2 regions of the Alteromonas sp. W12 genome follow, and region 2 is predicted to be linked to the other one. Evidence: predicted binding sites of a transcription regulator. Region 2 holds the regulator's gene; the other holds the start of a gene.
What was found. Region 2 encodes FNR, which switches genes on or off when oxygen is low (the NO sensors DNR and NnrR bind a similar motif). Its sites were predicted from a motif close to TTGATCTAGATCAA; they were not measured.
Positions count from the first base shown of each region.

Region 1: the regulator FNR is predicted to act here: its motif matches at 1,614-1,627, upstream of AWH61_RS12300 (high-potential iron-sulfur protein).

Region 1 covers NZ_LQXH01000008.1:201,800-205,534, forward strand. The annotation lists gene AWH61_RS12295 (amidase) at 1-1,073, shown strand, start outside; gene AWH61_RS12300 (high-potential iron-sulfur protein) at 1,172-1,465, opposite strand; gene AWH61_RS12305 (flavin reductase family protein) at 1,688-2,317, opposite strand; gene AWH61_RS12310 (zinc ribbon domain-containing protein) at 2,310-2,501, opposite strand; gene AWH61_RS12315 (hypothetical protein) at 2,688-2,975, shown strand; gene AWH61_RS12320 (exonuclease domain-containing protein) at 3,093-3,735, shown strand, end outside.
Region 2 covers NZ_LQXH01000014.1:14,762-18,496, reverse strand. The annotation lists gene uspE (universal stress protein UspE) at 1-589, opposite strand, end outside; gene fnr (fumarate/nitrate reduction transcriptional regulator Fnr) at 834-1,571, opposite strand; gene AWH61_RS19340 (sulfite exporter TauE/SafE family protein) at 1,617-2,276, opposite strand; gene ccoS (cbb3-type cytochrome oxidase assembly protein CcoS) at 2,263-2,493, opposite strand; gene AWH61_RS19330 (heavy metal translocating P-type ATPase) at 2,495-3,735, opposite strand, start outside.

The DNA of each region.
Region 1 (3,735 bases), on a different contig from region 2:
GTGGCTCGTCATCGGGCTCGGGCGCTGCCATGTCACTTCGCCTCGCGTCACTTGCCGTGGGCACCGAAACCAATGGTTCTATTATTTGTCCGGCATCCATAAACGGGGTAGTCGGCTTTAAACCAACCGTGGGCTTGCTTTCCAGAACTCACATAGTGCCTATTTCTTTCAGTCAGGACACCGCAGGACCAATGACGTCTAACGTTCAAGACGCCTGGCTAATGACGGCAATCATGGCGGGCCCTGATGCAAGCGATAACGCGACACTAGACGCAGAGTCTCACCGCCCTTCTATGCCAACATCTTCAATGCTGGCTACAGATTTAAAAGGCAAGCGTATTGGTGTGGTTAGGTACCGCCAGGGCGATAACCCTCATGTACTGGCTGTTTATGAAAAGGCGTTGAACCAGCTTAAAGCATCGGGCGCGACGCTGGTGGACATCAGTGACTTCTCTCAGCCAGATTCATTTTGGGCCGACTCCTATAATGTTCTGCTGAGCGAGTTCCATCATAGTATTAACGAATACTTGTCGGGGTCGCCGGCAGACCTCCCTGCAAGGAACTTGTCTGAGCTTATCGATTTCAATAACAAAACAGAGCGCGAGTTAGCGCTATTCAATCAAGACATTTTCGAAAAATCGCTCGCGTCGGCAGCCATTGACAGCGAAAAGTATCAAAATGCACTGCGCCTTATTCAAGACACGGCGGGCAAAAATGGTATTGATACGTTGTTAGCAAAGCACAATGTTGATGTACTAGTTGCGCCCTCAAACAGCCCTTCTTTTTTAATAGACGGCGTATATGGTGACCATTCGCCTGTCGGTTTTATCGGTATCGGGTATTTGGCCGCAATTGCAGGATATCCGCATCTCACAGTGCCCGCTGGACAGGTGAAAGATCTTCCTGTGGGGATTAGCTTTATTGGTGGAAAGTGGCAAGACGAAAGCGTGTTGAAAATAGGTAGAGTCTTTGAAGCAAAACACGGCTTCTTCATTAAGCCTGGCCTTCTGCCTACACGTTTTGACAACCCAGCGCTAAAAGGTATCGAAGACGGAATTGATGTAGTTCGCTAGCGGGAAATGAGGATACATAATCGTATTTCGCCTCAACAGAAACGAAAAAAGCCCTTGGTTTAACTCAAGGGCTTTTGAACGTCTTTTCTTTCGATTGGTTAGCCAGGCTTTTTCACCCAAGCGCTACACCAGCCATCAGCGTTAACAAGCTTATTAGGGAAAATGTTACAAGGGCGGTGTTGTTCGCCATCGGCGCCCTGCACGTACATGCAGTTTGCGCATTTTGCACCTTCAACAGTTGACGACGGTGTGTAGTTCAGTGCTTTTGCAGTAGGGTCATCAGCACTCAATTGTTCTTGAGCCTGAGCACGTAACGCTACACCACCTAATGTAAGACCGATAACTGTCGAGCCAGAAAGCTTTAAAAAGTCACGGCGATTTACAGATTTCATAACATTCTCCTTAAGAGATAGAAACGATAATGATTCTTTTTTATTCAGTGCCTTAAACGCAAAAACCTGCCCAAAGAGGCAGGTTTTGTTTCATGTTTAAATACTATCTCTTTTTGAAAAAAGATCGAACGAAATGTCGCATTTTCGCTTGATCCAGATTAAATAAACTTCAGAGTTACAACCTTAAGTATTGAATGTAAGACCGTTGGACAGTTTATTAGTTCACTTCACGGTTAACTTTACATCGGGCTTTGCATACGCAAATTGCGCAATTCGTTGTGTGCTGTGGTAGCTGTCTAGGCCTGAGATACAGGCCGTTTGCGCTTGCTCTATATCTGCATAGCCGTCTGAATCTATTATTTGCTCAGGAACGTAGAGCTCCTGGATTTCGCCGATAACCATTTCGGTTTCATTAAGCAAAGTAAAATGCTGTGCTACTTTTAAGCCCATTTTAATTTCACTTTCTTTGACATACGGCGCACTGAAGGACTCACTGATCTGCGCGGTTAACCCAACGGCTTCAAATTCACTTTCATCTGGCGCATAGCGGGCTGATGTTTGGTGGGCTTTGTCGACCCAGTCAACAGCCACGTGATTTAGCGTATAAAAGCCCTGCTGTTTTATGTTGCTCAACGTATCTCGCGTGACGGTATGTGGACGCATGATCATGCCAATGAGAGGCGGGTTTGCACCGACATGAACAATAGAGCTCACTATAGCCAAATTGTTTGTAACGCCGTTTGTTGTACCCACCAAAGTCGCCGATTTAAAACCAGACAAACTATTAATTAGGTTTGCGCGGTAGCGCTGTGCAAGGGCGTCTATATCACCGCGGGTAAACTGCTTAGTCATTCTCTCTTTCTGCCTCTATCTGAATGTCATCACCGTGCTGATAAGCAGTAAGCTCAATGGGCTGACAACACACTTGGCAGTCGAGCACCTGTACTTGGCCAACATCGTTAATTTCATCTATTTCAACATCATTTGGAGCCATGCAGTAAGGACAGGAAAAGCCCATGGAACGAGTTAAACTCATATTTAAATGCCTTTGTAATCACTAATGCTATTTGTTACGTAATGCAAAGACGAGTGGATTTTCTTTTAGACACGCCCCTTGTATCTGATTTTAAGGGAAAAGGACAAGACTGCCATTTGACGCTTATGAGTAATCAGAAAACTGGGTGCACAAATAATAGATGTGATAGACGAAAAAGGTGACCTTGTGGCAAATAAAGTTGGTCAATGCCCGTGCTGTAATAGAGAAACTCGCCTTACTTACCATCATCTTATTCCGCGAAAAATGCACAGGCGTACCTATTTTAAAAAGCACTTTAGCAAAGCGGAGCTTCAGGACGGCATTTACATTTGCAGACAATGTCACAGCGGTATACATCGATTTTATGATGAGATGACGTTGGCCAAACACTACTTCAATTTGCAGCGTTTATTGGCAGATGCGCAGCTTTCTTCGTTCTTTCATTGGGTGTCTAAACAGCGCGTACGCGTGTAAAAGTACACGCTGTGCACTATTGGCAGCAGATGTGATACCCAATCGCGGAGGATTTAATTTGATTCGCGTGGCTGTATAAATATACACTATTGGTGTTTTCATAGCCAAAGATACCTCATGCGAAAAGATTTACCGCCACGTTATTACCTTACACACTTTCACGAGTTCCTTGGGTTCTTTGAGGGTGCTAGCAGGGCGCTTCTAAGTGACGAAGCCACTGATTTTGTTAGGCGTTTTAAAGCGTTAGACGATGACAAACAGTGTATTGTTGTGCGCGCTGCAAATCGCAAGTACGCAGTGATTGACAGGACGCAGTTCAATTATAGCGAAATCGCTGTGCCACAAGAGCAAATAGATTGGCTTACCGACAACGGCTGGTTTGGTGACCTTACCCACGCTTCGCTTAATGACATCGCTGGTGTCTTGACCAAAGATGCTCTGCTTGAGCTACTTGCTGAATACGGCAGTATTCAGGGGCTCGCATCTCTCACCAAGCCTAAACTCGTGACGTTGCTTAATGAACATATCGAAGCTAGAGGCTGGCCAGAGCGTTTTTCGCTAGATAACTACTTAGTGTGCTTGTTCGACGATGCACTTCGCTATTTGCTGTTTATCTATTTTGGTAACACCAAAAGCCGCCTAAATCAGTTTTCTATGCGCGATTTAGGCGTAATGAGAACCCGTTCTGATTCCGTAACGGATACGGCGCGTTTTGAAACTAAAAGCGACGCCCAAGCGTCATGGTTTTACGCCAACCATT
Region 2 (3,735 bases):
AAGGGTAACTGTTGACCAAATTTACGCTCCCTTTCAATAAAGAGGCGTAGTCGTTAGCAATGAGGGTGAGCTTATCGTTAAGTGCGGCATGCTCATCGTCTTCACTGCCTACGTTTACTGCAGCAATAATCTCTCCTCCTTCTGGCCAGTCGTGCTCTTTAACGAGCAATACTGGGCGAGGGCATTTACGCATTAAATGCCAGTCGGTGGGGGTGAAAATAACAGAAGCAAGATCGTCGTGCTTTTTGGTTGCCTTTACCACTAAATCTATCTGATTGTTTAGGGTGTAGTAAATAATCGACTCATACGCACGATTATTCCATTCTACAACGATATCAGTTTCAGTGAATCCTTGTTCTCTTAAGTGGGTGGCAAGCCATTTTGCATGCTCCTTTGTAACTGCATCGCGCATTGACTCGCGCTCATCCGGGCTAAGCATGGTCGTCATATCATAAGATAAGTCGTATACCACCATCATGGCGGTAACTGAAGCACCTGTTTTTGAAGCGAGTTCATAAGCACGGCTTAGTGCAGGTTGGTTATCGCGCTCGGCATCTACCACGGCCAGAATTCGTTTACACTCAATCATAACGTCCCCCTAACTACGAAACTTAGTAGTGGCTGTCGAAATCGAAGTTTTCTAATACTAACTATAAACGACATTGGGAAAAACGTAAGTTGTTTTAGATCAAGAATTTTACGAGGCGACCATGAGTGAAGCTACCGAATTGAATATGGAGCAACCGGCGTGGCGCTGAAAGGGTAGATAGGTGGCTAACACTGGTCACAAAAAAGCGCGCTTAGTGCGCGCCTTATTTAACACCTAAAAACGGCTAACCGCAGACAACGCTAGGGCCGTTAAGCGCCGCTAGTTTGGTGTTTAGCCTATCGAAATCCAAAATAGTAATAAGCTTGCCGTCTACTTTTATGATGTTGTCTTTTTGAAAACGGCTTAACAGACGACTAATCGTTTCAATCGTTAATCCTAAATAGTTTCCAATTTCGTTGCGCGTCATGGTTAAGTGGAATTCTCTATGGGAAAAGCCACGCTCTTCAAAGCGTTGCGACAGGTGTGAGATGAAATACAGTAAGCGCTCTTCTGCAGTTCGCTTGTTTAAAAGCATGATCATGTCGTGATCTTGTTTTATTTCAGCACTCATGAAGCTCATGATTTGGTGGCGCAGTTTTGGAAATTGCACTGACATTTCGTCGAGGGTCTCGTAGGGAAGTTCACACACCATGGCAGTTTCTAACGCAGAGGTATAGCTTTGGTGTTTGTTCTCTCTTAATGCATCGAAACCGATAATGTCACCAGGAAAGTGGAAGCCGGTAATCTGTTCTTCACCTTCGGTATTAGTCACAAATGATTTGAATGAACCGGTTCTCACTGCAAATAGAGAACGGAATTTATCACCAGTTTGAATCAGCGTGTCACCTTTATGAAGCGGCTTCTTGCGTTCAATAATATCGTCAAGAGACTCGATTTCTGTTTTGTTTAACGCCACCGGTAAACACAGGTGACTGAAACTACAGTTTTGACAGTGAATAGAAAATTGGCTTCCTTTGCTCATAATGCACGCTCTCTAAAAGAATACCCGACAATAATACACCCATTTTTAAACGATTGCGCCATGAATAAGATAAGCTGCATATATTGCCATTATTACCGCAATAATTTGTCTAAAATGGTTATGTTGAAAACTTCGAACAATATATTGGCTACCAGCGCTTGCAGCGAGCAAGGTGGGTAATGTACCCAAACCGAAGAAGAACATAATAGCAGCGCCTTCTAGCGCGTTACCCGCCGCGAGAGACCAGGTAAGTGTGGAATACACCAAACCGCAAGGAAGCCAACCCCAAATAAAACCATAAGGCAACGCACTTAAAGGGGTCTTAAATGGCAAAAAGCGTTTTGAAAGCGGCTGGACTTTGGAAAATAGGCCTTTACCCGCATTTTCCAGCACTGTTAAGCCAGTCCACCACTTACCCAAATAACACGCCAGTAGAAGCAACATGATTCCGCTAAGTAGGGAAAGGGCATAGTTGGCAAGAGGTATATAATCTGCTGCAATTTTTCCAAGTGCCCCGGTTATTGCTCCGGCGATGGTGTAGCTCACTATACGTCCCATGTTATAGGCAAGGGTATAGGGTAGTGCTGAAGCGCCTTTAGGCGATACCATCCTTAGCGCAGCGACAATTCCACCGCACATTCCCACACAGTGAACTCCACCGGCTAAGCCGATAAGAAAGGCAGAGAAGTAGTTAATCCCTTCCATGTGGCGCTTGGCTTTTGTCTACTTTACTGTCTTGAAGTTGCTTGCGTTGCTCAGCTAGCTTTTTTTCTTCTGGCGGAAGATCATCGTCAAACAGTATGCTATACCCTTGGCGATCCAAATCTTCAAATTGATTGGTTTTCACCGCCCAAAAGAATATCACGATAGCGACGGCAACAATGATGATGGCGATTGGAATTAATACGTAAATAATACTCATGCTATTTGCTCAAAAGTCGCGTTGAGTTTGTGACCACAATGATACTGCTTAACGACATACCAACAACAGCCATCCACGGTGAAAGTAGGCCTGATACGGCGAAAGGTAAGATCAAAACGTTGTAACCTACCGACCAGCCAATATTTTGCCTTATTTTTTGCTTCACTTGGTGCGCAGTTCGAATAAGTTCTGGTACAGAAAGCAGCTGATCGCCAAGCAGTATCACGTCGGCGGCAGTTTTAGCCACGTCTGTGGCATTACCCACTGCAATTGCCACATCAGCGCTGGCAAGAACTGGAGCGTCGTTAATACCGTCACCCATCATCATCACTTTCGCGCCAGATTGCTGCATAGCTTGAACGGCTTCGTACTTTTGCTCAGGTGTTAGGCCACCTTTAGCGGTCGAAATTGGCAATGGTGCGGTAAGCGCATTAACGTTTTGCTGTGTATCACCACTTAAAACGGCGAGGGTATGGCTTTTAGCTAATATATCGAGAGTTTCTTGCGTATCTTCTCTTAGTGAATCCTTTACTTCATACGCCGCCATAATACGCCCCTTAACCGTGAGAAACACGTTAGCTGAAGGGAACGCTTCAATGAGTTTTAGCTGAGATTCGTGAACGCTGAATGCTACAGAACCCATAGAAAACAACGTGTCATTGATCTCACCGCTGATACCTCCTCCTGGCGAAACGGTAAAATTAGTCACTTTGTGTACCGTGTTATCGATAGCGTCAGCACTGCCGCTAGAGGCAGAAGTCTCGCTTAGGGCTACACCGTCGCTAAAGGCTATACCGTCGCTAAAGGCTTTGGCAATCGGATGTTCAGAGCGTGACTCCAAAGCGCGCGCAATTGATAGCGCACTTTTACTATCCACACCGTCAGCGTACCAGGCATTTGAAATAGTAAATTTACCTTTTGTGAGCGTGCCGGTTTTGTCTAATGCGATGGTGTCAATGTCAGTAATTTGTTCAAGCGCATCTGCGCGTTTTAGTAAAATACCTTGTCTGTTTAACTTTGCCATAGCGCAGGTTAACGCTGATGGCGTAGCCAATCCTAATGCGCAAGGGCAGGTTGCAACCAGCACCGATATGGTGATCCAAAATGCCTCGTCGCTACCCTGATACGCCCAAAAGCCATAGGTTAACGCCGAAATCAGCAATACCGCGGTAACGAAATAGCGAGAAAAATTATCGGCTATCTGCGCTGCTTTAGGCTTACTCGCCATCGCACTTGCTTGCA